DNA from 3 places in the Streptomyces sp. NPDC048483 genome. Region 1 is predicted to be linked to each of the others. Evidence: riboswitches for the same ligand, from Rfam matches in the RefSeq annotation. Region 1 holds a riboswitch; each other region holds the start of a gene.

Evidence for each region. Region 1 has a riboswitch for cobalamin ahead of AB0D04_RS15865 (CbtB-domain containing protein). Riboswitches for the same ligand answer to the same signal wherever they lie in the genome.
Region 2: it holds a riboswitch for cobalamin, as region 1 does, so the genes downstream of both, AB0D04_RS39820 (cobalamin biosynthesis protein) here and AB0D04_RS15865 (CbtB-domain containing protein) in region 1, are expected to answer to the same signal.
Region 3: it holds a riboswitch for cobalamin, as region 1 does, so the genes downstream of both, AB0D04_RS03485 (ribonucleoside-diphosphate reductase subunit alpha) here and AB0D04_RS15865 (CbtB-domain containing protein) in region 1, are expected to answer to the same signal.

Annotation. Positions count from the first base shown of each region.
Region 1 covers NZ_JBEZJZ010000025.1:22,416-32,231, reverse strand. Annotated here, with positions in the region: gene AB0D04_RS15895 (class I SAM-dependent methyltransferase) at 1-163, shown strand, start outside; gene AB0D04_RS15890 (lysylphosphatidylglycerol synthase transmembrane domain-containing protein) at 160-1,155, shown strand; gene AB0D04_RS15885 (RibD family protein) at 1,036-1,878, opposite strand; gene AB0D04_RS15880 (creatininase family protein) at 1,871-2,653, opposite strand; gene ribA (GTP cyclohydrolase II) at 2,766-3,419, shown strand; gene AB0D04_RS15870 (CbtA family protein) at 3,472-4,233, opposite strand; gene AB0D04_RS15865 (CbtB-domain containing protein) at 4,248-4,466, opposite strand; cobalamin riboswitch at 4,511-4,678, opposite strand; gene AB0D04_RS15860 (histidine phosphatase family protein) at 4,794-5,357, shown strand; gene AB0D04_RS15855 (SPW repeat protein) at 5,484-5,924, shown strand; gene AB0D04_RS15850 (hypothetical protein) at 5,972-6,181, opposite strand; gene AB0D04_RS15845 (methyltransferase) at 6,427-7,467, shown strand; gene AB0D04_RS15840 (alkyl sulfatase dimerization domain-containing protein) at 7,630-9,456, shown strand; gene AB0D04_RS15835 (SDR family NAD(P)-dependent oxidoreductase) at 9,711-9,816, shown strand, end outside.
Region 2 covers NZ_JBEZJZ010000159.1:2,203-12,018, forward strand. Annotated here, with positions in the region: partial or broken gene AB0D04_RS39795 (cobalamin biosynthesis protein) at 1-346, opposite strand, end outside; gene AB0D04_RS39800 (cobyrinate a,c-diamide synthase) at 718-2,106, opposite strand; gene cobO (cob(I)yrinic acid a,c-diamide adenosyltransferase) at 2,155-2,754, opposite strand; gene AB0D04_RS39810 (putative cobaltochelatase) at 2,754-4,835, opposite strand; gene AB0D04_RS39815 (cobyric acid synthase) at 4,832-6,427, opposite strand; gene AB0D04_RS39820 (cobalamin biosynthesis protein) at 6,424-7,395, opposite strand; cobalamin riboswitch at 7,525-7,681, opposite strand; gene AB0D04_RS39825 (hypothetical protein) at 7,886-8,302, shown strand; gene AB0D04_RS39830 (caspase family protein) at 8,307-9,816, shown strand, end outside.
Region 3 covers NZ_JBEZJZ010000004.1:81,835-91,650, reverse strand. Annotated here, with positions in the region: gene AB0D04_RS03495 (Uma2 family endonuclease) at 6-590, opposite strand; gene AB0D04_RS03490 (N-acetyltransferase) at 729-1,232, shown strand; cobalamin riboswitch at 1,337-1,497, shown strand; gene AB0D04_RS03485 (ribonucleoside-diphosphate reductase subunit alpha) at 1,658-4,075, shown strand; gene AB0D04_RS03480 (ribonucleotide-diphosphate reductase subunit beta) at 4,075-5,127, shown strand; gene AB0D04_RS03475 (transglycosylase domain-containing protein) at 5,223-7,241, shown strand; gene def (peptide deformylase) at 7,305-7,949, opposite strand; gene AB0D04_RS03465 (hypothetical protein) at 8,029-9,015, opposite strand; gene AB0D04_RS03460 (HD domain-containing protein) at 9,302-9,816, opposite strand, start outside.

The DNA.
Region 1 (9,816 bases):
GCAGCGGCCGGCGCTGGGGGCCCGCGCGGACGCGTATCTGGGACGGCGGCTGGCGGCCTGCGCGGCGGGGGAGCTGAGCGTCACCGTGCAGCACACGGATCTGCTGGCGCTGCCCGGGCCGCGCCCCGGTGCCGAATCCACGCCCGGAGGGGCCGTGCGATGAAACGGTCCCTCTGGGCGTGGCTGAGGATGCTCGGCGGGCTGGGCATCCTCGTGGTGCTGGTGTGGCATCTGGGGTCCGGCGCCTTCCTGGAGGGGCTGCGCCGGATCGACGCCGGCACGCTGCTCGCCGCGCTCGGCATCGGCCTGCTCACCACCGTGTTCAGCGCCTGGCGCTGGTGTCTGGTGGCCCGCGGCCTCGGCCTGCACCTGCCGCTCGGCCGGGCCGTCGCGGACTACTACCGCGCCCTGTTCCTCAACGCCGCGCTGCCCGGAGGCGTGCTCGGTGACGTACACCGCGCGGTACGGCACGGCCAGAGCGCCCGCGACCTCGGGCGGGGCGTCCGCGCCGTGGTCCTGGAACGGGCCGCGGGCCAGCTCGTCCTGTGCGTGGCCGGCGCCGTGGTGCTGCTGGTCCGGCCGTCCCCGGTCCTCGCGCAGGCAGGCCGCCTCCTGAGCGCCCCCGGCGCGCTGGTCGCGGTGGCCGTGGTGGGCGTAGTGGCTGTCGGCGTCGCCCGCTGGAGCCGGGGCGCCTCACGTGGCGCGCGGGCCGTCCGCGCCATGCTGGCCGAGGCGCGGACGGCCCTGCTCGCCCGCGGCAGCTGGCCCGGGGTGGCGCTCTCCTCCGTGGTCGTCCTCGCGGGATATCTCGGGATGTTTCTGCTGGCCGCCCGCGTGGCGGGAGTCACGGCGTCACTGGCCGAGCTGGTGCCGCTGGTCGTGCTGGCGCTGCTGGCGATGGCGCTGCCGCTGAACGTCGGCGGGTGGGGCCCCCGGGAAGGCGTCGCGGCCTGGGCCTTCGGCGCGGCCGGGCTTGGCGCGGCGCAGGGGCTCACCACCGCCGTCGTCTACGGGGTCCTCGCCTTCGCCGCCGGCCTACCGGGCGCCGGTGTGCTCATCGTCCGCTGGGCCGCCGGGCCGCGCGCCGGGCGTCCCCAGCGCGAACTCGAAGAGCGTGTCCTCGCCGAGCAGAGTGCGCCGCACCGGCGGACGTAGCGCGTCCCGCATCACCGGCGTACCGGGGAACCGCAGCCCCGGCACGCCGTCGCCGAGCAGCACCGGCGCAACGGTGACATACAGCCGGTGCAGCGCCCCCGCCTGCAGAAACCGCGACACGGTGACGCCGCCGCCCTCGACCAGCACCCGGCCGAGGCCGCGCCGCGCCAGGGCCGCCAGGACACGGTGCGGCGCGAACGCCTCGGCGTCCGGCAGCACCAGGACGTCGAGGCCGGCCCCTTCGGCGACGGCCGCCTCCGGGCCCACCACCCACAGCGTCGGCGCCGCCCCGTCCGTGAACACCTGCCGCCGCCGCGGCACCCGGCCGCGCGGATCGAGCACCACACGCACCGGGTTGTCGCCCGCACAGGCGCGCACGGTCAGCCGCGGATCGTCCGCCACGGCGGTCCCGGCCCCGACGATCACCGCGTCGGACAGCGCGCGCAGCCGGTGCAGATGGCGTCGGTCCTCCTCCCCGGTGACAAAGTCCGCATCGCCGGTACGGGTGGCGATGAACCCGTCCAGACTCTGTCCGAGCTGCGCACACGCGACATGGGCCCCGGCCAGGCAGAGCGGCAGATAGCGCTCGGCCAGCTGCGTCGCCCCGGGCGAGGCGTATCCGGATGCGGAGCCCGGCACCAGCCCGGCGGCCTCGGCGTCCTCCGCCGTACGGATGCGGCGCAGCCGGTCCCAGACCGCCGCCGCGTCGAGTGCCTCAGCCATGGGATTCCGTCCGCGTCCCGAACAGCGCCGCATACTCGCCGAATGCCTCGACCAGCCCGGCCAGCAATTCCTGGCCCTTCCGTGCGGAGGCCAGGGAGGGGCGCCCGATGATCCCGGATTCCGTATAGGCCGACATGCCGAGCGTGAGCAGATGCTTCCGCTCATCGGCTATCCAATCCGCTGATTCCGCCGATTCCTCTGATTCCGTCGATTCATAACCGGGCCGCACCAAATCGGGATGAGCATGCAGAAGGATGGAGGTTTCCACCTCTCCCGCGTGCATATCGCTGTGCGTCGACGTCTCCGCCCCCGCCCGCCTGCGCGCCGCGTCCCAGTCGGCCGAGCCGGGGAAGAGCGCCATACGCATCCCCGTTCCGGCGGATTCCTGAACCACGTTGCGCAGTACGTAATTTCCGCCGTGGCCGTTGACGAGAATCAGGGTGTGGATGCCCGACCGCCGCAGTGAATCGGCGATGTCCGTCACCACGGCGTGCAGGGTCCGGGCCGAAATGCTGACCGTTCCCGGCCAGGCGGCGTGTTCGTGGGAACAGGAGAGCGTCAGGGGCGGCAAAAGGTGTACGGGATGGGCGGCGGCGATCTGTTCGGCGAGAGTGCAGGCGATGACGGTATCGGTGGTCAACGGCAGGAAGGGGCCGTGCTGTTCGAAGCTGCCGATGGGCAACAGGGCCCATTGCGGCCGCCGGGCCCGCACCTCCTCGGTGGTGTCCGCCGGGAGGAGTCCGTGGGCCGGAAACCGGTGTGCCGATGGGGTCATGGTGGGGTGCGGCCTTTCGTCGCGCTCACTCGCCGGGCCGTCGCAGCTTAGGCATTTTGATATTCCGTGCCAACTTCCTGCCCGCGCCAAGACGTTCACGTACCATCGCGCCATGACGGACCTCGATGCCGAGACCCATATTGCTGACGACGGCCTGGTCGAACGGGTGGTGGAGGTCCGTCTCCCTACGGCGCACGGCGAATTCCTCGCCGTCGGCTATCGCGACATCCGCACCGGGACCGAGCAGGTGGCCCTGGTTCACGGCGATGTGGCGGGGGAGACGGTACTGACCCGGGTGCATTCGGAGTGTCTGACCGGCGATGTGTTTGCGTCGGCGCACTGCGAATGCGGCGATCAATTGTCCGCGGCGCTGGCCGCGATCGTGGCGGCCGGGCGCGGAGTTCTCGTCTATCTGCAGGGCCATGAGGGGCGGGGAATAGGGCTCCTCGCCAAGCTCCGGGCGATGAAACTACAGGAGGCCGGGCTGGACACCGTCGATGCCAATATCGCGCTCGGACTGCCGGTCGATGCCCGCGAATACGGTGTCGCGGCCGGAATGCTGCGGGACCTGGAGGTCCGGTCCGTCAGGCTGCTGTCGAACAATCCGCGGAAGCGGGCGGCGCTGCTGCGGCACGGCATCGCCGTCGCCGAACAGGTCCCGCTGCTGATGCCGCCGGGCGTGGAGAACATCCGCTATCTGCGCGCGAAACGGGAACGGCTCGACCATGACCTGCCCCACCTGGACGGCATTCCCGGCCTGTCCTGAATACGGCAGGGCCCGCGACGCCGAAGACGTCGCGGGCCCCTTGAGATGACCGTCAGGTCGCCACAGGCGCCGCCTCGGCGGCCACGGCCTCGCGGGCCGGTGCGACGACACGCTCCGCGAGATGGCCGAAGAGCAGGCCGAAGCCGGCCCACAGCACCGCCTGGACGGCGAGCGTCGACAGCCGGAACTCCCAGAGCAGCGTGCCGGGGAATCCGTGCGGCACATTGTCGTAGGACGGCAGGAAGGCATACGCGATGCCGACGGCGACCACAAACGCGGTGCCGCCTGCCACCGTGGCGTACCACGTGCCCAGCCGGGGAACCAGGCGCCGGCCGAGGATCGTCGCGCCGACGGCCAGCAGGATGCCCAGCAGCATCATCAGGAAGTACAGGGCGGTGCGCTGGCCGATGGTGTCAGGGTTACCGACGGCCGGCGGGTTGGCCGGGTACTTCAGGAACGGTACGAGGTAGACCACCAGCGCCGCGCCGGACAGCAGTGCGGCGGTGGTACGGGCGTTGAAGCGGCCGATCCGGCCCAGCGCGAAGCAGAAGACCAGGGCGGCGATCCCGCCCAGCGCCACGCCGTAGACCAGCACACCGGTCGCCAGGCCCGCCGTGGACTGCATCGCGCGGCTGACGACCTCCACCTCCTCGTGGCCGTGGCCGTGGCTGTGGCTGTGGCTTTCCTCGAACCCGATGGCGGCGTCCACGTGCGGCTCGCCCAGAAGATAGGCGACGACGAGGGCGAGTGCACCGGCTGCCAGACCGGCGAGCATGCCGCGCACCAGGAGATTTCTGATGGTGACGGAGTTCATGGAAGGGCGCCCGATCAGTGGCAGGGGAAGCCGAGCAGGTGGCGTCCGTCGTGGACCCACTCGTGGACGTCCGTACCGGAGAGCAGCGACGTGGCGCCCTGCTCGGCGCCGACGAAGTACAGCAGAACGAGCATCAGGACGCCGACGAACAGCGCCCAGGGGGCAATCGCCTTGAGGGGGAGCGGGGCCGGGGTGATGGTGCCGGTGGCCGGGGGTGCGATGGTCTGAGCCATGGCAGGGGACCTCCTGGTAGGGGGAACTCGCGTCCCTAGTTGCGGGAGTGCTAACGACATGCCGGGTCTGGCTCGCCCGGTCCCGGCCCCCTGGGGCTGCGTCAAAACCGGACATACAGTGGCGCGACCGCGCCGGGATCCCACCGGCTTCCGTCATGTCGTCGTCAATATCATCGGGAAGGTACCGCGAACCGACCGGCGGGCCAAGGTCATAGAGGGGGCGGAGAGGGGCAAGGAGGGGCGCGTTTTCCGGACAACTCCTTTTCCTTTGGCGGCTGTTGGCGTGGTATATGCGGATTGAGAGCAGAGGGCATGACAACTCGAGTGATGTTGATCTCACCGGCGGCCGGCGATGCGCAGCGCGAGGTGCGTTTCGACGATGACGGGCCGCTGAGCGAGGCCGGTCTGCGGCGGGCCCGCGCCGTGGCCGGAAACCTGCCGTCCGCGGGGCGGGTTGTCGTCTCGCCCTCGGCCCGGTGCCGCCGTACGGCCGAGGAACTCGGGCTGCCGACGGATCCCGCGCCCGAGCCGGGGCCGCCGGGCTGTGCGATGGGCCGCTGGCGGGGGCGGCCCCTGGCCGAGGTGGCAGCGGCCGAGGCCGAGGCGGTGTCCGCCTGGCTGTCGGACCCCGGCTTCGCGGGACACGGCGGGGAGTCGCTGCGCGCGCTCTGCGGACGGACGGAGGACTGGCTCACGCGGCTGGCCGCGACCTCCGGCCGCATCGTCGCGGTGGTGGAGGTGGATGTCGTGCGCGCCGCCGTGGTGGCCGCCCTGCGGCTGCCCGAGGAAGCGTTCTGGCGGCTGGATGTACCGCCGCTCACCGTGACCGAGCTCAGCGGCCGGGGCGGGCGCTGGAACCTGGGGCTGGGGCGGGCGCTGCCGCAGGGCTGACGGTCGGGCCCGCAAACTCGACCCGTCCCTCATCTACACATAAAGGCGACATAAGCGCAGAATAAAGGAGCGCGGTTCCTATGCCGCGAGACGGCCAGGCTTCGCAGAGTGAAGGAGGCGAGTCGGATGGCCGACGTCTCACACCACAGGGGCGATCTCGCAGGTCACCCCGATGTGACCGAGATGCAGGAGCGATACGAGCGTGTGCTCGGCGGGCGTGACGTGATCCTCGTGGACGGACCGGTGTTCCTTGTCGGCCTGTACTGCGCAGCGTCGCCGTGGATCGTCCACTACGCGGCCTCACAGCCCGCTCTGTTGACCCACAACCTGATCTTCGGCATCGCCATTTCCCTGCTGGCGATCGGGTTCACCGTCACCCCGGACCGCATGTACGGCCTGAGCGGCGCGATGTGCGCCATGGGCGTCTGGCTGATCGTGGCGCCCTGGATCGTCGGCAGTGGCCCGGACGCGGGCGTGATCTGGAACAACATCGTCATCGGAGCCCTCACGTTCCTGCTGGGGGCGATGTGCATCGGTGCGGCCGCAAGGAGCCGCCGCACAACATGAGGCATGCCCCCGTCGGGGCGTGTGACAGAACGCCGGCCCGTCCGCCCTCACCGGGGGTGGGTGGGCCGGCGGCCGTCCGGGGCCAGGAGATGCCCGGAGATCCCGGCCAGCACCAGCCCACCCGCGATCGGCAGGCCCTGCCCGAGCGCGATACCGGCGCCCAGGCCGCCGAGTGCGGCGGTCAGCAGCAGCCAGGCGGCGATCCGCCGGAACCGCCTGGCGCGGTGGCCGGGTTGGCGGTCGTCGTCGGGGGGCATGGGGCGTCCCTCCTCTCCCAGGGGTGATGTCGCAACGGGCCGGAGGGATCCGGCGGGGTCGCGTCGTACGGCGGATCGCAGGGGGCGTTGCCCCGGTGATCCAAAAGAATTTAGGGTCGCCTAACCGGGGTGGGAGTGGGTGAACGGGCGGCCGCCACGCCACAGGCGTTGTTGTGCCCTCCGTGACCCTGCCCGTAACACAAGGGGCCCTGCCCGTAATGCCGTTGAACAGAGAGGTGTTCCCCATGTCCCGTGAGAACCGGCCCGTGGACGAGGCCCGCGAGGTAGTGACCCGGATCGCTTACGGCGCCATGGCGTCGTACGCCGTGGGCGCCGCCGCCCGCCTCGGTGTCGTCGATCTGATCGGCGACGGCGTGTCCACGGCGGACGAACTGGCGGCCAAGTGCGCGGCCCGGCCCCAGGCGATGGGCCGCTTACTGCGGGCACTGGCCGGGCTGGGGCTGCTCGCCGAGAGCGCCCCGGGGCGGTTCGCCGTCACCCCGGCCGGCGCCCTGTTGCGCAGCGAGGGGCCCGACTCGCTGTACTCCTTCGTCCGGATGTTCACCGAGCCCGCCATGCTCCGCTCGTGGGAGCGCCTGGACGACAGTGTGCGGACCGGCGAGCCGGCCTTCGACGCGGTCTTCGGCAGCGACTTCTTCGGTCATCTCACCGAACGGCCGGAACTCGCCGCCCTGTTCCATGCCGCGATGGGGCAGGCCACCCGCGATACGGCGGCGCTGGTCCCGGCGGCCTTCGATTTCGGCCGTTTCGCGACCGTGGCCGACATCGGGGGCGGCGACGGCACGCTGCTCGCCGCGATCCTGACCGCGCATCCCGCGCTGCGCGGCATACTCTTCGACCTCGGAGAGGGCCTCGCCCAGGCCCCCGACACCCTGGCGCGGAACGGGCTGGACGGCCGCTGCTCCCTGGTCAACGGGGACTTCTTCAGCACCGCCCCCGACGGCGCCGACCTGTATCTCCTCAAGAGCGTGCTCCACGACTGGAACGACGAGCAGTGCGCGGACATCCTCCGTCACTGCCGCCGGGTCACCCCCGACGACGGCCGGCTGCTGATCATCGAGCCGGTGCTGCCGCCCGTCGTGGACCCCGCGACCGCGGGCGTCGTCTACATCTCCGACCTGAACATGCTGGTCAACGTCGGGGGCCGGGAGCGCACCCGGGAGGACTTCGAGCGCCTGTGCCAGGGCGCGGGCTTTGCGCTGCGGTCCGTCACGCCGCTTCCCCGGCCCAACCGCTTCTCCTTGATCGAGGCCGAGCCGGTGTGACGCCCGGGCGGGCGCCCGGGGGGGCGGGCGCCGGGCCGGGCGGGGCCGGCGGACACGCCCGCTTATGCGGTATGCGGCCAAATTGGGTTAAATCGATGGTGTGGGTCGTGACCCGCCGGACGACCGTCCCGCCGTCCCGTCCGCTCGGAGAGGGGGTGCCCGGTGACTGTTCCGCCCGTCGACGACCACGCAGACTTCGCCGATGCCGACCGGGGCTTCATCGCCGCCCTCTACCCGCCCCAGGTCGCCACGGCGGACGGGCGCGTGGCCTGGGACGCCGAGGCGTACAGCTTCCTGGCCGGAAACTGCCCCGACACCGCGAACGAGAGCCTGTGGCGGCAGGGCAGGCTGGTCAGCCGACAGGGCCTGTACGAGGTCACGGACGGTATCTATCAGGTCCGTGGTCTGGACCTGTCCAACATGACGCTGGTCGAGGGTGACCAGGGCGTCCTCGTCATCGACCCGCTCATCTCCGCCGAGACCGCTGCCGCCGCACTCGAGCTCTACCGCAACCACCGCGGTGACCGGCCGGTCTCCGGGCTGATCTACACCCACTCGCACATGGATCACTTCGGCGGCGGGCGCGGCGTCCTGCCGCACGGACACAACACCGTGCCGGTCCTCGCGCCCGCCGGCTTCCTGGAGCATGCGATCAGCGAGAACGTCTACGCGGGTACGGCGATGTCCCGGCGCGCGGTCTACATGTACGGCTCGGAGCTCCCCAAGGGCCCGGCCGGCCAGATCGGCTGCGGTCTCGGCGCCACCATGTCCACCGGCACCCCCACCCTCATCCCGCCGACCGTGGACATCACCCGTACCGGCCAGGAGGAGATCGTCGACGGGGTCCGTATCGTCTTCCAGCTCACTCCGGGAACCGAGGCCCCGGCGGAGATGAACTTCTACTTCCCCGCCCACCAGGCGCTGTGCACGGCCGAGAACGCCACCCACACCATGCACAACATCCTGACCCTGCGCGGTGCGGTCGTCCGCGACGCCCGCAACTGGGCGCGCTACCTCAACGAGGCGCTCGACCTGTTCGGCGCGGACGCGGAGATCGCTTTCGCCTCGCACCACTGGCCGACCTGGGGCAACGACCGGATCCGCAGCCTGCTGGCGAACCAGCGTGATCTGTACGCGTATCTGCACGACCAGACGCTGCGGCTGCTCAACCAGGGCCTGACCGGCGCCGAGATCGCCGAGGAGCTGCGGTTGCCGCCGAGCCTCGAGCGGGCCTGGTCCGGCCACGGCTACTACGGCTCGCTCAGCCACAACGTCAAGGCGGTCTACCAGCGCTACATGGGCTGGTTCGACGGCAACCCCGCGCACCTGTGGGAACACCCGCCCGTCGAGCAGGCCAAGCGGTACGTCGAGGCCCTGGGCGGCGTGGACGCCACGGTCGAGACCGGCCGGCGGTACGCGGCGGACGGCGACCTCCGCTTCGCCGCCACCCTCCTCAACCACGCCGTCTTCGCCGACCCCGGCCACACCGCCGCCCGCCAGGAACTGGCCATCGTCTACGACCGGCTGGGCCACGGCTGCGAGAACGGCACCTGGCGCAACTTCTATCTGACCGGCGCCATGGAGCTGCGCGGCACCCTGGCCGAGGTCCGGGTGGACACCGCCAACCCCGAGATGGCCAGGGCGCTGACCGTCGACCAGCTCCTCGACTCGCTCGCCATCCGCATCGACGGCCCCCGCGCCTGGGCGGCCGACCGCTCCTTCGACTGGTACCTCGCCGACGAGGACCGCACCTGGCATCTCACGCTCTCCAACGGGGCGCTCACCTACCTCAGTTCCCCCGGCCCCCCGAACGCCTCCGCCAAGTGCCACCCGGACCTGACCCTCACCCTCACCAAGCCGCAGCTGCTCGACCTCATTGCGGGCCGGGGTGCGGCCGACGTCGCCCAGGAGGGCGAGACCGGGGCGCTGAACGAACTCCTCGGGCTGCTCGTCGAGCCGGACCCCAACTTCCCCATTGTCACGCCGTGATGGGCAGGTCGGTGGCGGGTACGGGGCCGGTGGCAGACCGGACGCCACTGTGACCGGCGCCGCCGCCATGGCCGGCGAGGGCGGCGGCGCGCGGGGCCGTCCGTTCTCCCTTTCCGGACGAATGCGGGGGAGGCGCTGGTGAAGGCGCAGGGGGAGGTTCCCAGGGAAGCTCAGGAGGGGATCGAGGGGGAGGAGACCCGCGCCGCATATTAGGTTAGGCTTGCCTAAGTAAATCGAGGCGAGGGGATTGTGGCGTGTGGGATTCCGAGCTTTCCGGGCGGACGGCGCTGGTCACCGGCGCCGGACGGGGCATCGGCGAGGCCGTGGCGCGGCTGCTGGCCGAGGAGGGCGCGCGGGTGA
Region 2 (9,816 bases), on a different contig from region 1:
GCCGCCCCTGTGGGGGCGCAGACTTCCGCTTTCCGACGAGCAGTTGGGCACCTGGCCCGGCGGCCACCAGCGCGGCCGCCTCGGCAACGCTCGGCGTCCCCACGGCACCCGCCACGACCGCGGACGGACCCGGCACCCGCACGCCCGCCAGCACCTCCGCCGGATACGCCCACAACGGCACCCCGAGCCACCGGGCCGCCCCGACCAGCCCCGGCTCCGCCGCCTTGCCCGCCACCGTCGCCAGCGCCACCACAGGCCGACCCGCGTAGCCCGCCGCCGCGAGCGTGGCCGTGATCAGCTCCAGCACCTCGTCCACGGGGACGCCACGGCGGGCGCCGACGCCGATGACGAGGGGGGCGGGGGGACCGGGGAGCGGTGGTGCGGCGTCGTGGGGCCCGGTGCCGTCGCCGGTAACCGGTGGCGTCGTGCCGTCCGCCCCCGTCCCGTCGCCGGTGCCCGGAAGCAGGCCCGTGCCGCCCTCCGGCCCCGCGCCCTCGCCCGGCCCCGTGCGCCCCCGTCGGCCCGCCACCCGGCGTCTCATGCCGCGACGGCTCCCCGGCCGAAGGCCGCCTGGCCGCGTCGGCCCTCCAGGATCGCGGACGGAGGCGGGGTGTCGCCCCGGCCGAGCAGGAACGGCGCAGGCCTCGCGCCGGAGGCGGGCCGCTCCACTCCGGATCCTCCCGTCATCGGACCGCGCCCGTCATCGAACAGCGCCCGTCATCGGACCGCGCCCGGAGCCGCCGCATGCCGCGCCGCGTTCTCGGCCAGCCGGGTGGCCAGCGACGGCTCGGCCGCCCAGTGCACATGCAGATACGAGGCATGCACCCCGCCGCTCACAAAGCCCTCCATCCGCCGCTCGGGGTGCGTCAGGCCCCACGCCGGGGACGCGCCCGCGCCCGGCTCCAGGACCGTACGGTGGAACTCATGGCCGCGCACCCGCGTCCCGGCCACGGCCAGCGCATTGTCCTCCAGCGCCACCGCCTCCCGGTAGCCCAGCGTGAGCCGCTCCGTCATCCGGGCGTCGGCGGGCAGCACCCCGCACATCGGCTTCCCGTCTATGGAGCGGGAGAGATACAGCAGCCCGGCGCACTCGGCGGAGACCGGCGCCCCGGAGGCGGCCAGGTGGGCCACCGCCGCGCGCAGCGGGGCGTTCGCCGACAGATCCGGTGCGTACATCTCGGGGAAGCCGCCGCCGATCACCAGCCCTTGTGTTCCGGAAGGCAGGCGCTCGTCCCGCAGCGGGTCGAAGGGGGCCACCTCGGCCCCCGCGGCGGTCAGCAGCTCGGCGTGCTCGGCGTACGAGAAGGTGAAGGCGGCGCCGCCGGCGACGGCTATCAGCGGCCTTGCGCCGGTGCTGCGGGCGGCCACCTCCGCGACCGGATCCCAGGGCGCGTCCGTCAGCTCCGGCACCCCGCGCGCCAGCGCCAGCAGCGCCTCGAGGTCGCAGCCCTCGCGCACCCGCGCGGCCAGCTCCCGCACCGACTCCACCGCCTCGGCCCGGCGCTCGGCGACCGGCACCAGGCCCAGATGCCGGGACGGTGTCCGGGCCTGCTGGGTGCGCCGCAGCGCCCCCAGCACCGGAACCCCGGACGAGCCCATCGCCTCGCGCAGCAGCTCCTCGTGGCGGTCCGAGCCGACCTTGTTGAGGATCACCCCGGCCAGCCGTACCTCCGGGTCCCACGACGCGAAGCCGTGCACCAGGGCGGCCACCGACCGGGACTGCGACGAGGCGTCCACCACCAGCACCACCGGTGCCCGCAGCAGCTTCGCCACCTGGGCGGTCGAGGACAGCTCGCCCCTGCCCGAGGCGCCGTCGAACAGCCCCATCACGCCCTCGACGACGGCCAGGTCCGCGCCCGCCGCGCCGTGCAGGAACAGCGGCGCGATCCGGTCCGTGCCGCACAGATAGGCGTCCAGGTTGCGGCCGGGGCGGCCGGTGGCCAGGGAGTGGTAGCCCGGGTCGATGTAGTCGGGTCCCACCTTGTGCGGCGAGACCGCGAGGCCCGCCTCGGCGAACGCCGCCATCAGGCCCGTGGCCACCGTCGTCTTGCCCGCACCGGAGGACGGCGCGGCGATCACCAGCCGGGGGATCGCGCCGGTGCTCATGCTGCGCACACCCTTCTCACCTTTCTCACCACTCGAAACCCCGCCGGCTCACCACTCGATACCCCGCTGCCCCTTCTGACCCGCGTCCATCGGATGCTTGACCTTCGACATGTCGGTGACCAGGTCGGCGAAGTCGCACAGCGCCTGCGGGGCGTTGCGGCCGGTGATGACGACATGCTGGCCGCCGGGGCGGTCGCGCAGTACCGAGATCACCTCGTCGGTGTCCACCCAGCCCCAGTGCATCGGGTAGGCGAACTCGTCGAGGACGTACAGCTTGTAGGTCTCGGCGGCGAGATCGCGCTTGACCTGTTCCCAGCCCTCGCGCGCCGCCTCTTCGTTGCTGAACTGGGAGTCGCGCTGCACCCACGACCAGCCCTCGCCCATCTTGTGCCAGGTGACACTCCCGCCCTCGCCGGAGTCGCCGAGCACCTTCAGCGCCCGCTCCTCACCGACCTTCCACTTCGCCGACTTCACAAACTGGAAAACACCGACCGGCCAGTTCTGGTTCCACGCCCGCATCGCCAGCCCGAAGGCGGCGGTGGACTTGCCCTTGCCGATGCCCGTGTGGACCAGGACCAGCGGGCGGTTACGGCGCTGGCGGGTGGTGAGTCCGTCGTCCGGTACGACGGACGGTTGTCCCTGTGGCATTACGCGGCCCTCCGATTGCCTTGAACGGTGTGTACGAGCGCGGAGACGCTGTCCGCGCGCAGCTCGTCGAGCGTGACGGTCATGCCCTGGAGCTCCCGTGCCAACTCGGCCGCCAGACCCAGCCGCACGGGCCCGGCCTCGCAGTTCACGACGACGGAGGCGGTGCCCTCGGCGGCCAGCAGCCGGGCCGCGCGCCGGGCCCGGACGAGCGGCTCGGGCCCGCCGGTGGCCCGCCCGTCCGTCACGACCACGACCAGCGGCCGCCGCGACGCGTCCCGCATCCGCTCCACCCGCAGCACCTCATGGGCCCGCAGCAGCCCCTCCGACAGCGGCGTACGGCCCCCCGTCGGCAGCTGCTCCAGCCGCGTCGCGCCCGCCTCGACCGACGACGTCGGGGGCAGCGCCAGCTCGGCGTCCTTCCCCCGGAACGTGATCATGCCGATCTTGTCGCGCCGCTGGTAGGCGTCCAGCAGCAGCGACAGCACCGCGCCCTTGACCGCGCTCATCCGCTTGCGTGCCGCCATCGAACCGGACGCGTCCACGACGAACAGGACCAGATTGCCCTCCCGCCCCTCGCGTACCGCCTCGCGCAGATCGTCCCGGCGCACCACCAGCCCCCGCCCGCTACGGCCGCGCGCCCGCTGATGCGGCGCCGCGGCGTGCACGGTCGCCGCCAGGTGCAGCTTGCCGAGGGTGCCCCGGGGGCGCCGGGACCCGGTGGTACGGCCATGGGCGGTACGGGCCCGCGAGCGCCGGCCGTCGGCACCCTCGCCCAGACCCGGCACGTCCAGCCGACGCGTACGGAAGGGGTCGGCGGCACTCACGGCGGCCTGTTGCGCACCGGGTGCCGTGCTGGGCTGCTCGGCGGGCTGCTCGGTGGGGCGCTGCTCGGGGACGGGGCCCGGCTCGTCGCCGCCCGCCGCCTCCGGCCCGGCGGGCGGCGACTGCTCCTGCGGCCCCTGCTCCCCCCGGTCCTGCGGCGGCACCCCACCGGGCCCGTCCGGCCCGCCGCCGGGACCCTCGGGCCCGTCGTCCGGCCCCTCCGGCTCCGGGTCGTCCTCGCCGTCCGCCCCGCCGAACTCCTCCAGCGTCTCGTCCAGTTTGTCCTCGTCCAGACCGGGCGCGTCGAACGGATTACGGCGCCTGCGGTGCGGCAGCGCCAGCAGCGCCGCCTGCCGTACGTCCTCCGAGAGCACCTCCGTCCGCCCCGCCCACGCGGCCAGCGCCGTCGCCGTCCGCGCCATCACGATGTCCGCCCGCATCCCGTCCACCTCGAACTCGGCGCAGGTCGCGGCGATCTGCCGCAGTGCCGCATCGCCGAGCCGGACGGACGGCAGCAGCGCCCGCGCCGCCACGATCCGCTCCCGCAGCTGCGCCTCCTCGTGCGCCCAGCGCGCCGCGAAGGCGGCCGGATCGTCGTCGAACGCCAGCCTGCGCCGGACGACCTCCACCCGCTGCTCCGGCTCCCGCGAGGCCGCCACCTCGACGGTCAGCCCGAACCGGTCCAGCAACTGCGGCCGCAGCTCGCCCTCTTCGGGATTCATGGTGCCGACCAGGAGGAAACGGGCGGCGTGGCGTACCGAGACGCCCTCGCGCTCCACATAGGAGGCGCCCATGGCGGCGGCGTCGAGCAGCAGGTCGATCAGGTGGTCGTGGAGCAGATTGACCTCGTCGACGTACAGGATGCCGCGGTGCGCATCCGCGAGCAGTCCCGGTTCGAAGGCCTTGACGCCCTCGGCCAGCGCCCGCTCGATGTCGAGGGCGCCGACGAGCCGGTCCTCGGAGGCGCCCACCGGCAGTTCGACCATACGGGCCGGCCGGGACCCGGCCGGCCCGGTCCCGTGCGGTCCGTCCGGGCACCGCTCGTCGGGCGCGGCGGGGTCGCAGCTGAAGCGGCAGCCCGCCACGACCGGCACCTCGGGCAGCAGGTCCGCCAGCGCCCGCACCGCGGTGCTCTTGGCGGTGCCTTTCTCGCCGCGGACGAGGACACCGCCCACCGCCGGGCTGACGGCGTTGAGCAGCAACGCCAGCCGCAGGTCGGCCATGCCGACGACGGCGGTGAACGGGTACCGGGTGCTCATGTGGTGGCCCCTCCTTCAAGGGAAGTGCTGTGGTCGGACGCGTCAACAGGGCGGGGCGCCCCCGGAGGCACGAACGGCAGCCCCGCCGGCACCCCCTTCTCGATCAGCCGCAGCAGCGCGTCCGTATCCGCATGCTCCTCGATCAGATCGCCGAGCCGGTCCAGCTGCTCCTCGCGCAGCGCGCCGAAGCTGGTGTCCGGGGCCGGGACGAACGCCCGGCCCGCATCGGCCGCCACCCGGCGCAGGAACGCCCGCCGGAAGCCGTCGCTCTCCAGCGAGCCGTGCCAGTGTGTGCCCCAGACGGCCCCGGCCCGGCAGCCGTCCAGGAACGCTTCGTCGCCGTCGGACACCTGGGCCACGCCGTGGTGGATCTCGTACCCCTCCACCGGCTCGCCCAGTGCCTCGCCGACAGGCCGCCGCAAGGTCTTCTCGTGCGCGAACCGCACCCGGACCGGCAGCAGGCCCAGCCCCTCGACCGCACCCGCCCGCGACTCGACCTCGTCCTCGATGTGCTCGCCCAGCATCTGGAAGCCGCCGCAGATGCCCAGCACCGGGCGCCCCTCGGCGGCCCGCCGGGCGATCGCGTCCGCCAGGCCGCGCTTGCGCAGCCACTGCAGCGCGCGGACGGTCCCCCGGGTGCCGGGCAGCACCACCAGGTCCGCGTCCGCCAGCTCCTCGGCGCGGTCCACGAAGCGCACCACCACGCCCGGTTCGGCCGCCAGCGCGTCCACATCCGTGAAGTTGGACATCAGCGGTACGGCACACACGGCGACCCGCAGCACATCCGCGCCGACGGGCGGCGCGACCACCGACTCGCGCACCGCCCCGCGCAGCGACACCCGCAGCCCGTCCTCCTCGTCGATGCCGAGCCCGTGCGCGTACGGCAGCACGCCCAGCGTCGGCCGCCCGGTCAGCTGCTTCATCATCTCCAACCCGGGCTCCAGCAGCGTCACATCGCCCCGGAACTTGTTGACGAGATACCCCGCCACCAGCTCCTGATCCTCCTTGGACAGCAGTGCCGTGGTCCCGAAGAAGGAGGCGAAGACGCCGCCGCGGTCGATGTCGCCGACCACCACGACCGGGATCCGGGCGGCCCGTGCGATGCCCATGTTCACGATGTCGCTGCGGCGGAGATTGATCTCGGCGGGGCTGCCGGCGCCCTCGCAGATCACCGCGTCGTGGGTACGGCGGAGTTCGGCCAGGCAGTCGGTCACCGTGCCGAGCAGCTGCTCCTGCCGCCCCGCGTGGTAGCCGCGCGCACTCAGCTCACCCACCGCCTTGCCCAGGAGCACCACCTGGCTGCTGCGGTCGCTGCCCGGCTTGAGCAGGACGGGGTTCATCAGCGCGGTCGGCTCCACCCGCGCCGCGGCCGCCTGCATCGCCTGCGCCCGCCCGATCTCCGCCCCCTCGCGCGTCACAAAGGAGTTGAGGGACATGTTCTGCGCCTTGAAGGGCGCGACCTTGACGCCCTGCCGCGCCAGCCAGCGGCAGATGCCCGCCGTCACCACGCTCTTGCCCGCGTCGGACGTCGTACCGGCGACCAGCAGGCCACCGCCGACCGCCGTGCCGGATGCCTTGAACCGCCCGTTCACCGGGGCTTCCTCCCGCTCTTGCTCCTGCGCCGTATCGCGCCCACCGCCGTCCGTCCGGCGACCGTCGCCGCCAGTGCCAGCACACTCACCCGGCGCGAGAGCCGCACCGCCCGCTCGATGTCGTCCGCCGCCACCGGCCGCGCCCCGCCGTTGAGCACCGGGCGGTGCTCGATGCGGCCGCCGTACGCCAGGGTGCCGCCCAGCCGTACGCCGAGCGCGCCCGCGAACGAGGCCTCCACCGGGCCCGCATTGGGGCTCGGGTGCGCGCCGCCATCGGCCCGCCAGGCCCGCAGCGCACCGCGCCGGTCCGGGCCCGCGAGCACGGTCAGCGCGGCGGTCAGCCGCGATCCGGGCCAGCCGGCCACATCGTCGAGGCGGGCCGCCGCCCAGCCGAACCGGCGGTAGCGCGGCGATTTATGACCGACCATCGCATCCAGGGTGTTGACGGCACGGAACGCCACCAGGCCGGGCACACCGCCCAGCGCACCCCACACCAGGGCGCCCACCACCGCGTCCGAGGTGTTCTCGGCGACCGACTCCACCACCGCGCGGGCCATCTGCGGCCCGTCCAGCGCCTGCGGATCGCGGCCGCACAGATGCGGCAGCCGCTCCCGCGCCACGTCCAGGTCACCCGCCGTCAGGGCGCCGCCGACGGCCCGCGCCTCCCGGCCGAGCGAGGTACCGCCGAGGACCGCCCAGACGGTGGCCGCGGTCAGGGCGGCCGGTGCCCCGGGCCGGCCGCGTACGGCGCGCTGCAGGAGCGCGGCACCGGCCGCCGCGCCGCCCGCGCACACCACCGCGTGCGCCGCACCGTATCCGCGGTGGTCGCGCCACAGCCGGCGCTCGAGCGCGCCCGCGGCCCGGCCGAAGGCGGCCACCGGATGGCCGCGCCGGGGATCCGCCGCGATCAGGTCGCCGAGAAAGCCGAGGGCCGCGCCGCACGCATATCCCGCGTGTTCGCCGCGCATCGGATCAGGCCGCCGTCAGGCCTCGGAGGAACACGGCGACGGCAGGGCGCGGGCATCTCGAACGGCGGCCGGGCATGGCGATATGTCCTCACTCAGGGTCCGCGCCCTGGCTCGACGTGACGGCGACGAGAGTCTCCTGGCTCCCGGATCGGCGCCGCCCCCGGCCTTCCAGCCCGTACGCGGCGGCCCGTTCGGGCATCCGCGCGGCGGGCCGTGGCCGTCGCTGGAGGAGCGCTCCCCGGTGACAGTGGCGGGACCGCGCCGGATTCTCACCGGACTTCCTCATCTGTCGCCGAATGGCCCGGGCAGTCCACCACGCCCCGCGAATGCCCGTCAACTCACCCTTGACCTGCGACGCAGCCCTGTGACAGGGGCTGTGGCGCGGGCCACAGGGTGGCCGCCGCGTCACAGACGGTTGCCTCCGGCCCTCTGGGCACGTCACTATCTGGGACACGGTGGGCGATGGTGCCCGCCGGAAGGGGGCCGGGGGATGCCGAACAGCGCCGACCGTCATGAGAGCGGTCAAGAGATCCGTATCAGGATCGCGGGCACCAACAATCCGGCGCAGGACGCCGCGGATCTGCGGGCCTGGCTGGAACGGGAACCCTGGCTGGCCCAGCGGCGGCACGAGTGGACACAGCGTGCGCGGCCGGCGGGCGGGAGCGAGGATGCGGACGAGTCCGGACCCGCCGACATGGCCATCGGCGTGGACGACCTGGTCCTGGTCGTCGTCGGCGCGGTCGCCGCCGAGATCACCAAGAGCCTGACCATCGCCCTCCAGGAGTGGCTGCGGCGGCGCAAGGAGGAGCGCGCCACCGGCGAGCGGCCCTCCGTCCGGGTCGGCGAAGGGGACGGCGGACTGCGCGAGCTCGGCGGCGCCGAGGGCGGCAGCACCGCCGAGGACTGAGCGGATGTCCGAATACGACGCACGGGGCAAGATCAACCGGGCGCTGCTGATCTGTGTCGGCGACTACGACCACGTGCGCCCGCTGCCCGCGGTGAAGGACAACGCCGAGGCCCTCAAGCGCGTCCTGACCGCCCCCGGCACCGACCTGTTCACCGAGGACGAGATCCGCATCTGCCGGACCCAGGAGCCCTGGGAGGTGGAAGAAGCGCTGAACGCCGTCACCGGTGAGGCGCACGGGCTGCTGCTGGTGTACTTCTCCGGCCATGGGTGGGTCGGCTCGGACGGCGGCGATCTGCAGCTGATGGTCGGTACGTCGAAAGGAGGCCACAAGACCGTCTCCTGGGACGGCACGGTGCTGGATTACCTCGACAACGCGCGGGCCGACCGGATCGTGATCGTTCTGGAGTGCTGCTTCTCCGGCAACGCCGGCGAAGCCTTCCACTCCAGCCGCAAGCCCATGTCGCTGCTGATGGCGGCGCAGCCCAACCGCCGTATCTTCAGCGGCGAGGAGCCGGCCGGCGGCAGCGTCTTCACCCGCGCCCTGGTGCACGTCCTCGAACACGGCATCCCGGGCAGGCAGTTCGTCACCTTCGAGGACCTGGTCCAGGCGCTGCGCGAGAAACTCACCGACGAGCAGACCCCGATGGGCGATGTCTGGCAGCCCCTCTCGGCGAAGCAGAACACCGTCGACGACGTCATCCTGTCCTTCGCCACCGGGCTCCCGGCCCCGGCCCCCACCCCGCTGCGCATCCGCCTGCGCCGCCGGCTCAACTCCCTGCACGCGCCGAGGTACCTCCGGCGACGGCTGCGCCTCCCGCTCGTCCGGTGGCGCCCCTGGTTACCCCGCTGGTTCACTTCCCCGCGGCGGACCGGCTCCCCCCGGAACCGGCCCGGATCCCGCCGGCACTGGCTCAGGATCCTCCTCGTCCTGGCAATCATCTTCGTACCGGCCACCGCGGGCGTCGTCCTGCTGAACCTCGACGGCAACCCCCCGCCCTGCCCGCCCGCCCTCGAACTGCGGCTGCTCACCGCCCCCGAGGCCGAACCCGCACTGCGCCTGGCCGCCTTCGCCTACGAGATGTCCGACGCCAACACCCGCCCCCTGGACGGCGAGGGCGACTACCCCGACGGCTGCCGGCGCGCCCAGATCACCGTCTACTCCGCCGCCAAGGACCAGATCGACCGGGGCTTCGCCGCCGCCGACCGCTGGCAGGGCGAGGCGCAGGGCACCGGCAAGGGCAGTCAGGACGACAAGGGCACCGACCCCCTCTACCGGCCGGGCCCGCAGCCCGATCTGTGGATCCCCGAATCCACCGCCGACTACGACGAGGCCCGCCGCCGGATGCCCGCCACCGGATCCCCGGCGACCCTGCACTACACCCGCCCGGTCGCCTACAGCCCCCTGGTCGTCGGCATCCCGTCCAAGAAGCGGCTGGACGACGTCGAATCCCGCAGCGCCTCCTGGCAGGACCTGCTCACCGGGACCGACGCCAAGCACCGCAACCTCAGACTCC
Region 3 (9,816 bases), on a different contig from region 1:
CTCGTTTAGTTCACCCAGTCCTTGAGGGCCTCGGTTTCGAGGGTGATGTCCACGGGATCCGGCAAATGGAGCGTCTTGCCGAACGGCACGGTATGGACGTTCTCGTAACGGGCACCGTCGGGCTCGCTGTAGACGGAGACCTGGCAGGCTTGCCGGTCGATCAGCAGATAGAGCGGAATACCGGTCTCCGCGTACGCACGGGGCTTCTCCACCCTGTCGCGCCGTTCGGTGTCGGAGTCGTGTGAGGTCACCTCGACAGCCAGCAGCACCGGGTCGGGGTCTGCCCATTCGCCCTGGCCTCCGAAGGAGCCAGTGGGGGCGAGCGAGCCATCCGGGCGGGCGCGGCCCTTGCGGTATGGCTCCACCTTGAGCCCCTGGTCGTAGAGCCACAGTTCGGGGCGCGACTGCATGCAGACACGCATCAGCCACTCAATGATCAGCCCGTGGTCCCCGTCCGGCATGGGCTTGCTCCTGACCTTCCCGTCGATAAATTCCAACCGCGCGCCTTCCTCCAAGCGGCTGAGTATCCGGGCGGCCTCTTCGAAGTGCTCGGTGTCCATGATGTGCGGCCGGTCAGCGAGCGCGCTCATGCCTTCTCCTTCGTCGATCGGGCGGAGCGGGGAACGTAAACCGACGATAGCCGAGGCCACTGACAGCCACCGCTCGATCACTCGGAGATCACTCTCGCACCTGCCCGATTGTCAGACCCGCCCGGCACACTGCACTGCATGGACATCACGATCAGGCCCGCGCGCCCGGCCGAGTTCGCCGCAATAGGGGACCTCCTGGTGGAGGTCTATCTCGCCGATGGGCTGCTGACGTTCGGGGAGAGCGATCCGTACATCGCCGAGCTGCGGAAGGTCGCGCACCGGGCGGAGCACGCCGAGGTACTGGTGGCGGTGGAGGGGACGGGCGGGGCGGTGCTGGGGGCCGTGACATTCGCCGCGTACGGGAGTCCGTATGCGGAGCTGGCGGGGCCCGGGGAGGGGGAGTTCCGGATGCTGGCGGTGCGGGCCGAGGGGCGCGGACAAGGTATCGGGGAGGCGTTGGTGACGGCCTGTACGGAGCGCGCCCGCGGGCTGGGGCTGCGGGCGGTGGTGCTCTCCAGTCAGCAGCATCTGCTGCCCGCCCAGCGGCTCTACCGCCGTCTGGGATTCACGCGCGCCGAGGAGCGGGACTGGCAGCCGATACCGGATGTCACGCTGTGGGCCTTCACCCGCGAGCCGGCCTGAGCAACGATTCCGGGCCCCGCCACGGCCGATGGCCGTTCGCACACCTGTGGGAGTGGTATGGGGAAGGTATGAGGCAGCGACACAAGATGTGGGGGTGCGTGCGGGGAGCAACACAAGATGTATGCTCGTGCTCGCTGTCGCCGCAGGGGAATCCGGTGGGAATCCGGAACTGTCCCGCAACGGTGTGAGAGCGCGTCCCCATGGCCCTACGGCCATCTCGCGCGCCCGTGAAGTCCGAGGACCTGCCGACGGTACGCCCGCACCGCCATCGGTGCGGACGTCGATACGTCCGGGCCCCGAGGGTTGGGCCGGTGGACGCCGCGCGGTGTGCCCGCGCGCCCCTGACCGTCACGGGGTGCCGCACGCCCGCGAGCGCCCGTCGCGCCTCTCCCTCCCGGTCCCCGCCGAGTGAGGGAGAGCATCACGTGACCATCGCGCCAACGGAGCCCGCGTCAGACGCCGAGGTCGTGCAGCCTGCGGTGGCCACGCCTGACACCTCCGCCGGGCGGGGCCAGGACAGGCCCGGCGTCGCGCTGCTGCGCACGCTGACCGAGCTGACCGCGGACCTGACCGCGACCGACCCCGGCAAGGTGGCCGCCGCCGCGCTGCGCGGCCGCCACCCGGGTTCGGACGAGGCCGAGTTGCGCGCCCTGGCCATCGACGCCGCGGCCGGTCTGATCGGTGACGAGCCGCAGTACTCCCGGCTCGCCGCGCGCCTGCTCACCCTCGCCATCGCGGAGGAGGCGGCCGGACAGGGGGCGGTCGCCTTCTCCGCCTCCGTCGAGGCCGGCCACCGCGAGGGCCTGATCGCCGACCGCACCGCGGAGTTCGTACGGACCCATGCGGAGCAGCTGGACGCTCTCGTCGAGAACTCCCTCCGCGACGGCGCCGACGACCGCTTCGGGTACTTCGGGCTGCGTACCCTGCACTCCCGCTACCTGTTGCGGCACCCCACCACCCGTCAGGTCATCGAGACGCCCCAGCACTTCCTGCTCCGGGTGGCCTGCGGCCTCGCCGAGGACGACTCCACGCGGGCGCTGGCGGATGTCGCGGAGCTGTACCGCCTGACCAGCACGCTGTCCTACCTGCCGTCCTCCCCCACCCTCTTCAACTCCGGCACCCGGCACCCGCAGATGTCCTCGTGCTATCTGCTGGACTCGCCGCTGGACGAGCTGGACTCGATCTACGACCGCTACCACCAGGTGGCGCGGCTGTCCAAGCACGCCGGCGGCATCGGTCTCTCCTACTCCCGGATCCGCGCACGGGGGTCGCTGATCCGGGGCACCAACGGTCACTCCAACGGCATCGTGCCGTTCCTGCGCACGCTGGACGCCTCGGTCGCGGCGGTCAACCAGGGCGGCCGGCGCAAGGGCGCGGCCTGTGTCTATCTGGAGACCTGGCACGCCGACATCGAGGAGTTCCTGGAGCTGCGTGACAACACCGGTGAGGAGGCCCGCCGTACGCACAACCTGAACATCGCGCACTGGATCCCGGACGAGTTCATGCGCCGCGTGGAGGCGGACGCCGACTGGTCGCTGTTCTCGCCGTCGGACGTCCCGGAGCTGGTGGACCTGTGGGGCGAGGAGTTCGACGCCGCGTACCGCAAGGCCGAGGCCGACGGCCGGGCGCTCAAGCAGATCCCGGCCCGGCTGCTGTACTCGCGGATGATGCGCACCCTGGCGCAGACCGGCAACGGCTGGATGACGTTCAAGGACGCCGCCAACCGCACCGCCAACCAGACCGCCGAGCCCGGCAAGGTCGTGCACTCCTCCAACCTGTGCACGGAGATCCTGGAGGTGACGGACGACGGGGAGACCGCGGTCTGCAACCTGGGGTCGGTGAACCTGGCGGCGCACCTGGGTGAGAACGGTGAGATGGACTGGGAGCGGCTGGACGCGACCGTCCGCACCGCCGTCACCTTCCTCGACCGCGTCGTGGACATCAACTTCTACCCGACCGAGCAGGCCGGGACGTCCAACGCCCGCTGGCGCCCGGTCGGTCTGGGCCTGATGGGCCTGCAGGACGTCTTCTTCCGGCTGCGGCTGCCCTTCGACTCGCCCGAGGCGACGGAGCTGTCCACCCGTATCTCCGAGCGGATCATGCTCGCCGCGTACGAGGCGTCCGCCGACCTCGCCGAGCGGCAGGGCCCGCACCCGGCCTGGTCCGCGACCCGCACCGCCCGCGGGGTGCTGCACCCGGACCACTACCCGGACGCCGAGCCCCGCTGGGCCGACCGCTGGGCCGCGCTGCGCGCCCGTATCGCGAAGACCGGGATGCGCAACTCCCTCCTCCTGGCCATCGCGCCGACCGCCACCATCGCCTCCATCGCGGGCGTGTACGAGTGCATCGAGCCGCAGGTCTCCAACCTCTTCAAGCGCGAGACCCTGTCGGGTGAGTTCCTGCAGGTCAACGCGTATCTGATCGAGGAGCTCAAGGCGCTGGGCCTGTGGGACGCGCGCACCCGTGACGCGCTGCGCGAGGCCAACGGCTCCGTGCAGGACGTCAATTGGATCCCCGAGGAGATCCGGGCGCTGTACCGCACGGCCTGGGAGATCCCGCAGCGCGCGCTGATCGACATGGCCGCGGCCCGTACGCCGTACCTCGACCAGAGCCAGTCGCTGAACCTCTTCATGGCGTCGCCGACCATCGGCAAGCTCAGCTCGATGTACGCCTACGCCTGGAAGCGCGGCATCAAGACGACGTACTACCTGCGGTCGCGGCCGGCGACCCGGATCGCCCAGTCCGCGCGCGCCGCATCCATCCCCGCCCAGCTGCCGGTGGCCGACCCCGAGGCGGTCGCCTGCTCCCTGGAAAACCCCGAGTCCTGCGAGGCCTGCCAGTAATGACCACCGAGACCCCCAACGCCTCCGCCGCGCACACCGCCACCACCGGCAAGAAGAACCTCCTCGACCCGGGCTTCGAGCTGACGCTGCGTCCCATGCGGTACCCGGACTTCTACGACCGCTACCGCGACGCGATCAAGAACACCTGGACCGTGGAGGAGGTCGACCTCCACTCCGACGTCGCCGACCTCGCCAAGCTCTCGCCGGGCGAGCAGCACATGATCGGCCGGCTGGTCGCGTTCTTCGCGACCGGTGACTCGATCGTCTCCAACAACCTCGTGCTGACCCTCTACAAGCACATCAACTCCCCCGAGGCGCGGCTGTATCTGAGCCGTCAGCTCTTCGAGGAGGCCGTGCACGTCCAGTTCTATCTGACGCTGCTGGACACCTATCTCCCCGACCCGGACGACCGCGCCGCCGCCTTCACGGCCGTGGAGAGCATCCCGTCCATCCGGGAGAAGGCCGAATTCTGCTTCAAGTGGATGGACTCGGTCGAGAGCATCGACCGCCTGGAGTCCAGGGCCGACCGCCGCCGCTTCCTGCTGAACCTGATCTGCTTCGCGGCCTGCATCGAGGGGCTGTTCTTCTACGGCGCGTTCGCCTACGTCTACTGGTTCCGCTCGCGCGGTCTGCTGCACGGGCTCGCCACCGGCACCAACTGGGTCTTCCGCGACGAGTCCATGCACATGGAATTCGCGTTCTCGGTGGTGGACACGGTCCGCGAGGAGGAGCCCGGCCTCTTCGACGACAAGCTGGAGCAGCAGGTCACCGAGATGCTCCAGGAGGCCGTCGAGGCGGAGCTGCAGTTCGGCCGCGACCTGTGCGGCGAGGGTCTGCCGGGCATGAACACCGAGTCGATGCGCGAGTACCTCCAGTGCGTCGCCGACCAGCGCCTGCAGCGCCTCGGCTTCGCGCCCGTCTACGGCTCGGAGAACCCGTTCTCCTTCATGGAGCTGCAGAACGTCCAGGAGCTGACCAACTTCTTCGAGCGCCGGGCCTCGGCCTACCAGGTCGCCGTGGAGGGCTCGGTCTCCTTCGACGACGACTTCTAGCAGATCCGGCCACCGGCCGCCCGCCGATTATGAGCATTCGGTTAGCGGGCGGCCGGAACGGCAACCGGCGCGGCTTCCGTACTATCTACGGAAGTATGAAGGGGAACAGGGGGCGTCGCCGACCGCGTCGCCGGATCGTCGACCATCTGCGGCAGGGCCGAGCGGGGCTGCGCCGTCGGCTGCCGTCGTGGAAGCCGCGTCGCCGGATCATCGACTATCCGCGACAGGGGCGAGAGGGTCTGCGCCGCTGGCTGCCGTCATGGAAGCTGCTGCTCGGCACGTTCGGGGCCGGCATCGCGGGCCTGGCGGCGCTGTTCGCCCTCGTCTACCTCACCGTCGACATCCCCAACGAGAACGAACTGGCCGCCCAGGAAGCCTCCCTCTACTACTGGGCGGACGGCAGCCAGATGGTCAGCGTCGGCGCCGTCAACCGGCAGAACGTCAGCCTGGACAAGGTGCCGGATTCCGTCGAGAACGCCGTGATCGCGGCCGAGAACGCCACCTTCTACAGCGATTCCGGTGTCTCCCTCAAGGGAATCGGCCGGGCGCTGGTGAACATGGTCTCCGGCGGGGAGACCCAGGGCGGCTCCACCATCACCCAGCAGTATGTGAAGAACACCTATCTTTCGCAGGACCAGACGGTCACGCGTAAGGCGAGGGAATTCATCATCTCGCTGAAGGTGAACAACGAGAAGTCCAAGCGGGATATTCTGCGCGGATATCTCAACACCAGCTGGTTCGGCCGGAGTTCGAACGGCATCCAGGCAGCCGCGCACGCCTATTACGGCATCGACGCCGAACGGCTGAACCCGAGCCAGGGAGCGCTGCTGGCCGCCCTGCTCAAGGGTGCGGAGCAGTACGACCCGACGCTGAGCAAGGCCAATCACCAGCGGGCCGTGGAGCGCTGGCGGTGGATTCTCGACCGGGAGGTCGCCACCGGCAAGATGAGCAGGGAACAGCGGGCCAGGTACACGAAGTTCCCGGAGCCGCGCGCACTGGCGAAGCCCACCAGCCAGGCCGGCCAGACCGGGTATCTCGTCGATGTCGCCAACAAGTTCATCAAGAGCAGCACCGGGCTGACCGACAAGGATCTGGCGCGCGGCAGCTATCGCATTCACACCACCTTCGACAAAACGCTCACCCAGCGTCTGGAAAAGGCGGTCACCAGCGTCCGCAAGAAGACCATCGATGCGAAGAAGCGCACGACCGACACATTCGTGGAATTCGGTGCGGCCTCGGTGCGTCCGAAGGACGGGGCGATCGTCGCGCTGTACGGCGGCGCGGATGCGACCAAGCACTTCAGCAACAACGCCGACACCTCCGCCGTTCCGGCCGGATCGGCATTCAAACCGTTTGTGCTGGCGGCGGCCCTGCAGCAGGAGACCGAGGCATGGGGCGCCGAGGCGCGCCCCGGGGACTGGGACCGCAGCGTGGGGGATCTGCGCGGGGCCCTGATGTCGGCGCAGAACCCGCCGTTCGTGCAGGCCGGGGAGCGCCTCGGGCTGGAGCGGATCCGGGATCTCGTGGTGGCCGCGGGGCTGCGCGAGGAGAGCCTGGCGCAGCTGGAGCCGACGTTCCCGCTCGGCACCTCCGCCCCCAGCGCGATCCGGATGGCGAGCGCCTACACCACCTTCGGCAACGGCGGGCTGCACGCCGAGCCGTACGCGGTGTCCAGGATGACCCTCGACGGCAAGCCGCTCGACGGCTTCGACCGCCCGGATCCGGAGCAGGTCGTGACGCCCGAGGTGGCCCAGCAGATGACCGGGATCCTGGAGGGGCTGGGCTGGCGCACGCTGGGCACCCCGGACGGCAGGGCCGCCTACCGGCCGGTCGCGGCGGGCGTCAGCGAGCCCGGTGACCGGATGAAGTCGGCGTGGTTCATCGGCAGCCCGTCGGCCATGTCCTTGGCGCCCGAGCGCGGGCCGGTGACCAGCGACTCCCCCAAGGGGCAGGCCCTCAAGGAAGGCAATGAGCCGACGACCGCGATCACCATGTTCCGCAACAAGCCGGGCGCGCCGGAGCTGCTGCCGATGAACGGCGTGGGCGGCCCGGACTCGGGGCTGGGCACGACCATCCCGCCACAGATCTGGGCCGCCGGCCAGGAAGCGTCGTAGGGCTCCAGGGCGCTCGCCTCGGCCGTCGGCGCCCCGGTCGTCGGCTTCCTCGGCCGCCGGCGCTCAGTCGTTGGCGACGACGGGGTAGCGCGGCTCCTTCTCGGCCATCTGCTTCAGCGCGTCCTTGCGGGCCCGCTTGGAGAGCCGGTCGATGTAGAGGTAGCCGTAGAGGTGGTCGGTCTCGTGCTGCAGGCAGCGCGCGAAGTAACCGGTGCCCTCGATGGCGACCGGCTCGCCCTTGGCGTTCCGGCCGCGGACGACCGCGTAGTCGGGGCGGGCCAGCTCGGCGTAGGCACCGGGCACCGACAGGCAGCCCTCGTTGGAGTCGTCCAGCGACCGGCGCCCGGCCGGCAGCTCGTCCAGGACGGGGTTGCAGACCGCGCCGACGTGCCGTACGCCCTCGTCGTCCAGGCAGTCGTAGACGAAGACCTTCAGGTCCACGCCGATCTGGTTCGCGGCCAGGCCCACGCCCTCGGCGGTGCGCTGGCTGGTGAACATGTCGTCGATGAGCTGCGCGAGCTCGTCGTCGAACGCGGTGACGTCCTGGCACTCCTTGTGGAGCACCGGGTTGCCGACGACCGTGATCGGCCGCGAGGTGCCGCGCTCACGGTGGGCGGCCTCCCGCTCGGCCGCCTCCGTCACATCGTCGATGAACGTCTCGTCCACCTGCTGCTCACCGTCTTGATCAAACACAGGCTGCTGCGCCATGTCCGCCGTACGCCTTCCTGAAAACCCTGAAAAAACCCTGATTAGTCGCCGTACAGACTACGGGGACGCGGGCCGCCGCTCAGCAGACCTCTTCAAGATCGCGCCACTCCCGGGTGTCCGGGCTGTCCGCGACCCAGCCGTCGAGCAGGCCGCGCACCAGGGCGGCGGGCGCCGCGATACCGCATTCGCGCTCGGGGACCCACAGGGAGCCCGAGCCCGCGGTGCGGTGGCCGAGCGGGCCGGGGTGGCCCGGTTCGCTGTGGTCGTGCGGGTCCAGATGCTCGCCGTCGCCCTCGTCGCTGGGCATGCGGCTCTCCGAGCACGTACGGCACAGCAGGCGTACGGAGGACGACCAGTCCTCGGCGGCGAAGCCCGCGTCGGCCGCCAGCCGCTCCAGGGCGTCCCGGTCGGCCTCGGTGGCGGCCTCCAGGAGGACCACCCAGGTGGGTACCGGGGAGGGCGCCCACAGCTCGATCTCGTCGAAGACCGGGTACGCGGGGCCGGCGGCGGTGGTGCGCTCGCCGTGCGGGACGCCGTCGTGCAGCACGACCTCGCCCCAGCGGCGCCCGGAGGACGGCAGCGGGATGGAGAGCACCTCGATCCGGGCCGGGTCCAGGCGGCGGCCCCAGACCACCTCGGCCTCCCCCTCCGGGGAGAGCCGGACCGCGGCGCTGCCCAGGGCCATCCCCACCGGCTCCCCGGACGGCGAGCCCTCGCCGGGGACCCTGAGGCCGTACGCCTGCCAGGCGCGGCGGGCCAGCGGCCAGTCCTGCAGGGCGGTGGCGGCGATACCGACGTTCCACCAGTCGGGCGCCCCGGTCTCGCGGTCCAGGAGGGCCACCGCGCGCAGGCCGGCGGCCCGCGCCTGCTCCCAGTCGTGCCGGAACTTGTGCAGCAGGGCGAGGTTGAACCAGGATTCCGACAGCCACGGCTCCATGTCCGCGGCACGGGTCAGCAGCGCCCCCGCGTCCTCGTAACGGCCGTCGCCGATCAGCGTGAAAGCGCGGTCGGTCGCCTGCCGCCACGAGGCGGAGGGCCGGTGCCGTACCTTGCCGAAGATCCTCACGATTCCCGCCTGCTGGTTGCTCTCGATGCCGCTGCCGGTGGCGTCCCGGGCGGCGCCCGGGGCCCTGGTGGGGGCCCACTCGACAACCTGCCACAGATTGCCGTCGGACTCAGCCTGATTGCTGTGCCCCCCTGCGGCTCCTTGCCCTGCGCCGCCCCCCTGAATCCCCTTGCGGGGGGCTTCCTTCGCATCCAACCATGCCCATCTCACAGGCCGCTCATTACCCATGGGTTCCACGAGGCGGGACGGGCCCTGCCCGGCCCGTTCCTCACCGCACGTGTCCCCTTCACCACCTCCCCGTCACGTCCCGCCGGCCGGCCGCCGCCAGCACCCGGGCCAGCGCCTCGACAACCCGTGGCTCATGGTCGTGCGCGGTGGACAACCGCAGTCGCTCCAGGGCGCGCAGCGGTCCGCCGGGGCGGGCGGCCCCCCGCGCCAGGTCGTCGTAGGCGTTGACCGTACGGACGATACGGGCGGTGACCGGCTGGTCGCGGAACGGATCCGCCTGCCGTTCGACGATCACCGCGACCTGCGCCGGGACGCCGGTCTGCCGGACAACGGCACCGCCCAGCAGCGCGATCCGGCGCTGTTCGTCGGGCGGCAGCGGTGCGGTCGCGCCGGCCGGGACCGGGTCCAGGAGCGAGAGCTGGCCGATGTCGTGCATCAGCGCGGCGTATTCGAGGAGGTCCAGGTCCGGTTCGTTCAGGCCCAGTTCGCGGCCCACCGCGCGGCTGAGCGCGGCCACCCGGCGGGCGTGGCCGGGCGCCGTGCAGCCGGCGATCTCGGTGGCGCGGGCCAGCG